Regions from separate parts of the Turicibacter sp. T129 genome, predicted to be linked through region 2. Evidence: riboswitches for the same ligand, from Rfam matches in the RefSeq annotation. Region 2 holds a riboswitch; the other holds the start of a gene.

Region 1 (3,439 bases), on a different contig from region 2:
TGCATGTTCAGGTACAATATTAGCAGCAACCCCACCATTAGTAATAATTCCATGCATTCTTACATCTGGTGTCACATGCTGACGTAAAGCATCTACTCCATTAAATAATTGAATCACTGCATTTAAAGCATTAATCCCGTTTTCAGGAGATGCAGCTGCATGAGATGGACGACCTGTATAATCAAACTGTAAAGCTTCCATCGCTAAAGATGTTCCACTTTCTGTCGTGAATCCCGAAGGGTGCACCATCATAACAGCATCCATCTTGTTAAACAGTCCAGCCTCTGTCATAGTCACTTTTGCTCCATTTGTTTCTTCGGCAGGTGTCCCGAACACATAGACTTTTCCACCGATTTCATCGATAACTTTACTTAAGGCAACTCCAGCCCCGGCACTGATTACACCAATCATATTATGACCGCATCCATGTCCTAGTTCAGGTAAGGCATCGTATTCACAAAGGTATGCCACTGATAAACCTGGTTTCCCACTATCGTATACAGCCTCAAATGCAGTGTCTAACCCTGCCACTGGGCATTTAATTTCGAAATCATGTTCTTTTAAAAAGGTTGTTAATTTTTCAACTGCTTTGTATTCTTGATTCCCTAATTCCGGATTATCATGAATAAAGCGATTCATGTCTACTAAACGTTCTTTTAATGATTCCCCGATTGATAATAATTCTTTTTTCATTATACTGTCTCCTTATGACCATCCCATTAAGATGGCAATTGTAATAAAGATAATTGCTAATCCACCAAAAATTAATTGAACTGGCCAAACCCATTTAATCCATTTTGCCCATGGAATTCCCGCTACACCTAAACAAGCCATTAAAACAGCACTTGTTGGGAAGATAGCATTTGAGAATCCATCACCAAATTGGAAAATTAAAATTGAAGTTTGTGGTGTAATACCAACTAACTCACCAAGCGGTGCCATGATTGGCATCGTTAAAGCAGCTTGTCCTGATCCCGATGAGATAAAGAAATTGATAAACATTTGAACAAAGAACATCACATATCCAGCAACTAACGATGGCAATTGTCCAATGAAGTTTGATAAGTTATAAAGAATCGTATCAATAATTTGTCCGTCTTGAGCAATGATAACAATTGCACGTGCAAATCCAACCACTACTGCTGCACTAATCATATCTTTTGCTCCATGAATGAATGAATTGGCCATATCATCTAAACTTAAACGCCCAATGAATCCACAGATAATTCCCGTTGCAAAGAAAATAGCCGCAATTTCTGGAATTCCAAATCCAAATTGTAAAACACCTATAACGATAGCAGCTAAACATACTAAGATAGATGCTAAAATAACTTTATGTTTGAATGTGAATGGTAAATGTTCAGATTCTGCGTCTTCTAACTCCTGACGACGTACCTGATCAATTTCGTAAACTGGACTTAATTGTGGATTACGTTTAATACGGCGTCCATACCACATTAAATATAAAATTGAAGCTACTGTTGTAACCGCCCAGATGATCGTGCGGAATCCAACCCCTGTTCCTGCTGGCACCTGTGCGATACTTTGAGCAATTCCTACCGAGAATGGATTTAACATGGCTGTTGCGAATCCAACAATACATCCCATATAAGAAATTGCCATCGCCATAATACTATCGTATCCTAAGGCTAAACATAAAGGAATAAGCATCGCAATAAATGGAATAGCTTCTTCCGTCATTCCGAAGATGGCCCCACCTAATGAGAATAATCCCATAATAACCGGAATCATTAACATTTCTTTTCCTTTAAATGATTTAACGGCATTTGTAATTCCAGCATCAATAGCACGTGTTTTTGTAATAATTGCAATTGATCCGCTAACTACAAATAAGAAAGCAATAATTTCTGCCGCTCCTACAATTCCATGAATTGGGGCTTGTAATACACTAAATAATCCTTGTGGGGTTTGATCAACATAAGCGAATGAACCATCAACAACGACTGTTTTCCCTGCATCATTGACGATACGCTCATATGTTCCTGCAGGTAAAATCCATGTTGCTAATGCTACGATAACTAAAATAAATGTAACAATGACTAAAGTATGAGGGACTTTAAATTCTTTTGTCTCCTCTTTACCATCAACTCTTGGTTTTCTTAAACTAAGCATATTTTTTTCTCCCTCTTATTTTAAATTTTAAATAGTGTTTAGTTGAAAGAGGCAAATAAAAAAAGCCTTGAGCCATTCACTCACGACCTTCAGAAAAGAACAATAGATCATCCTTATTTCCGATTCTCAAATGATAGCTCTCCACGATTATTGGGACGACTCTAATCAAAACATTCAAAAAGTCCTGAGGCCATTCTCAAGACTTTTATCATATAACCGTACTAAGTTAGGATGATTTAAATCCGGAATGATAGCCCTCCACAATAATAAATTGTGACAATGTTAAATATCTTCTACTTAACACCAGCTCTATAACCTTAAAGTATCAGTTATAGGCTTCGGCGAGAATCCCTTTCCTATCGCGTCAACATCTTCACTCTTCGATAGTACTCTTAATTACCGCACCTCTATCTAAAACCTATTTAATTTACAATGTCATCTTATCTTATTTTATACTCAAAAACAACATTTTTTTATTAAATAGTATAAGAAACACTTATTTTTTATTATTAAAACATTAAAATTTTATATAAATTAGTTATAAATACCATATAATGTTGAAATTAGCATTTTATTATTTGATGCTTGTTTTATCATTCTCTATTTTATAATCATATAGTTTAAAAGAAGACTATTTCGTTTATTTTTTAAATATTAATGTGTATTCATGATGATTTAAGGCTTTATTTTTTTGAATATTTTTAATGAAACATAAAAAGCTGTTGCTACCCCTAACAACAGCTTTCTACGTACCCTTGTAATGATGAACGACACTAATCTTAATTAGAGTGTATAACACTCTCCCTAATTAATGATAGATATAGAAACTTATTTTATATCGATTTTATTTGTAAGACATTTCAAATATGATGTGATTCTTCCAAGATTTCATCTAAATTGACTAAGTCAATTGGATAATCTTCTAAACTAATTTTATTATTAGTTGAGTTATTCGGAGTATCATTTACTTTCGTATCCGGAATGTACTTATTCTTTTGATCGATACAAAATGATAATCGTAATAAATAAATCATCCGATGCATTTGATAATCGTTAAATTTATTCACTACTACGTCCTCCTGTTTCCATAACTATTATAAGTAGTTATTTATTGTATAATAAAGAAAAAAAAGGTCACAGATTTATTAAAAAATCTGTGACCTTTTACGTAATAGCATCAAGTAAAATACGGTATTCATTTAAATCTTTCTGTTGACCAAGAACATCATCCATAATCCTTTTATATAATCGATTTTGAAATTTCGTATAAATAAACTCATCTAATATCTCTTTATCAACTAATTTT
Region 2 (3,439 bases):
TGATAAAACAGCAGCCATCACTGGAATCATTAAATTCATATCAATCGCCGCTGCGACTGAACCAGCAATTGGAAGTAAGATTCCAAATGATCCCCATGACGTTCCTGTTGCGAAAGCCATGAAGCTTGCGACAATGAACATTACAACTGGGATGAAGTTTGGATTAATGTTCGCTGATGTAATGACAGAGGCTAAGTAGCCACCCGCATCTAACGCACTAACTAACTCACAAATTGCCCATGCTAATAATAAAACGATAATGGCTCCAACCATTGACTTCATCCCTGAGAAGAAGGCTTTGACATATTGGTTCTGCGTGACTTCACCACTTATCACATGACGATATGCCATTGCCATTGAGACGATTAATCCCGCTGCTCCACCAAAGCGAAGCGCTGTTGATAGGTTGATGTTATCTAAGATTGCAAAGAATAAATTGAAGTCTGATGCGTTATTCATTGCGCCTACATAGCCAGTATACACCATCGTTAACACAGTCACGACGATTAAGGTCAAGATTGGGACGATTAAATCCCACACTGTTCCTTTTGATGACTCCACGTCGCCTCCGTGAGCGTTTGCCACTTCAGCACTCGTAAGAGAACTATCATTCCCATTGATCGTATCCGTCTCGTATTTTTTCATGAGTCCAAGATTTAAATTGTATTTAATGACAATGAAGACCATGATAACTGAGACAATCACATAGAAATGATAAGGAATCGTCATTAAGAAAGCAGAGAACGTATTGTACGTCGCACCTGTACTTGCAAAAATAACTGCCATCGATCCCATCACTCCAGTCGCCCAACTTGAAATCGGTGAGATCACACAGATTGGTGCTGACGTTGAATCGACAATGTAAGCTAGTCGTGCTCGTGAAATTTTTTGTTGCTGAGCTAACGGTTTTGAGACATTTCCGACAACTAGGGCATTAAAGTAGTCATCGACAAAAATTAAAATTCCTAAAATGGCAGACGTATATTGAACGCCTTCGCGCGTTTTGACGTGTTTGATAATCGCTTTTGTAAACGCAGACGCTCCGCCTGATAAGACGATGTAAGCTGTAATGGCGCCAAGTGCAAGTAAGAAGAAAACAATCGACAGGTTCCAATCATTTAAAAAGCCGATTAATCCATCTTTTTCAAAAATAAGTCCACTAAACGTTGATCCAAGCGTTTCAACCGTTTGAATGAGATTGAAATTGGCTAAAATAAAGGCAGCCGAGATGGCACCAATCCCGAGTGATAATACGACACGGCGCGTAAAAATAACAAGGGCAATAGTAAGTAGTGCCGGAATTAACGCATAAATAGTTCCAATCATATAAATCCTCTCCTCAATTGTTAGTGCAATTGAATAAGAAGCTGTTCTTTTGATAAAGAAAAAAGAGCCATGCAGAGTTAAACTCATACATGGCTCTAAAAAGTCTAAGGTTATTAGACGATAGATGACAAGTATTATTTAACTCTCCGATCATTAGTCCTCCACCACAATTGTAGTGACAGTGTTAAATTTATTCAACATAACACCAGCACAAGTTTGGTTGACACAAACAAGACTTCGGCGTGGACACCTTTTAGAATTTGTCATCGACGTCACTCTCGAAATTCCTACTCATTGGACACGCACCTCTAACTCATCAAAGAGAACAAGAGACATATTCAATTAAGCCTATTTTAGCATCTTTTATAAAAAAGTCAAGCATTGGCCACCAAAATAATCAAATCAATATGTGAAAGTTATCATGAAATATAGGGATTTCGATGTAAAATGACAGGGAATGTGGTAAGATAAAGGATAGCTTAACAAAGCATTGGAGGTTTTAATAGATGAATATGTCACCTTTAAAGGTTGGTCAAGAATTTTTAGTGACGATTAAACGCATCGGAATTAACGGTGAGGGAATCGGATATTATAAAAAACAAGCGGTCTTTATTCCAGGAACGTTAGTGGGTGAAGAAGTGGTTGCGACTTGTACGCGTGTGGCAGGTGGTTACGCGGAAGCGGAACTGGTACGTGTGAAACGTAAATCAAAGCACCGTGTGCAACCCGCATGTGAAGTTTATGGACAATGTGGTGGATGTCAATTACAACATATGTCTTATCAAGAGCAACTTCGTATTAAACGTGATGCCGTTTCACAAGCGATTGAACGTTATACGAATTTAGATCCTGAAGAATGTGATATCCGTCCAACGATCGGAATGAAAGATCCGTATAACTACCGCAATCGCGCTCAAATGCCAGTTGGATATGACGAAGATGGGGTTATGGTTGGATTCTACAGCATGAATTCACGTGAATTAGTGAATGTAACAGATTGTGATGTTCAATATGAAGAAATTAACACAGTCATCAATCATGCGGTTGATTTATTAGATGATTACAAAGTGTTCGCTTACGCACCTAAAACGAAAAAAGGAACGGCACGCTATATTGTCGTTCGTCGTGGATTTAAAACAGGTGAGGTCCAGGTGACATTCGTATTCGCTAATAACGAGTTCAGAAAAATGAATGCTTTAGCGAAAGACTTAATGAAATATTGCCCAGATGTTAAATCAGTTTATTTAAATATTAACAACGAAGATACGCATGAAATCTTCGGAAAAGAAATGAAGCACATCGCTGGAGAAAAATTCATTTCAGATGAATTAGGACGCTTCAAGTTCAATTTATCTCCACGCGCGTTCTATCAGTTAAACCCAGAACAAACGATTAAATTATACAACCAAGTCAAATATGCAGCTGCTTTAAAAGGAAACGAAAAAGTGGTTGATGCTTACTGTGGTGTTGGAACAATCGGTCAATGGGTTGCAGATAAAGCAAGTGAAGTACGTGGGGTGGATATTACACGTCAAGCCATTGCGGATGCGAAAGAAAATGCAAAATTAAATGGTTTAACAAATACATATTATGCCGTTGGTAAAGCAGAACAAATCGTACCGAAATGGGCGAATGAAGGATTTAAACCAGATGTCGTGATTGTGGATCCTCCTCGTACAGGATTAGGAACTGAGCTAATCGAGATGTTAAAACGTGTGCAACCAAAAACGATTGTGTATGTGTCATGTAATCCATCGACGTTAGCTAAGAATTTAAAAGAATTAACGAAGAAGTACCGTGTGGACTATATTCAACCAGTGGATATGTTCCCACAAACGTCTCATGTTGAAGCCGTTGTGCGCTTAGTTCGCCAAGACCGCCCAGCTAAAAAACAACGCTAAGAATTTAGACAGTATCTTTAAGATGCTGTCTTTTTTTATACTAAGATGCACAGGGAGGGTATCAGGTCAAGTGGCTAGCGTTGTACATTGATCGACAAGAACAGTAGATGGTTTTAAAATAAGAAAATCTATGAGGCGATATTATAAGGGAGAGCTTCTACCGATGGGCTATTCTTATTAGTAGGTGAGCAAGCTCACCCCTAATCCCATTG

Evidence for each region. A riboswitch is a leader RNA that binds a small molecule or an ion and turns the genes downstream of it on or off. The one in region 2 is predicted to bind lysine.
Region 1: another riboswitch for lysine. It lies ahead of NEH75_RS06370 (YfcC family protein); the one in region 2 lies ahead of NEH75_RS00875 (Na+/H+ antiporter NhaC family protein).

What each region holds. Positions count from the first base shown of each region.
Region 1 covers NZ_JAMQUU010000030.1:5,192-8,630, forward strand. Annotated here, with positions in the region: gene NEH75_RS06365 (M20 family metallopeptidase) at 1-693, opposite strand, end outside; gene NEH75_RS06370 (YfcC family protein) at 706-2,133, opposite strand; lysine riboswitch at 2,377-2,551, opposite strand; gene NEH75_RS06375 (hypothetical protein) at 2,994-3,200, opposite strand; gene NEH75_RS06380 (transcriptional regulator) at 3,298-3,439, opposite strand, start outside.
Region 2 covers NZ_JAMQUU010000008.1:18,349-21,787, forward strand. Annotated here, with positions in the region: gene NEH75_RS00875 (Na+/H+ antiporter NhaC family protein) at 1-1,326, opposite strand, end outside; lysine riboswitch at 1,473-1,645, opposite strand; gene rlmD (23S rRNA (uracil(1939)-C(5))-methyltransferase RlmD) at 1,833-3,227, shown strand.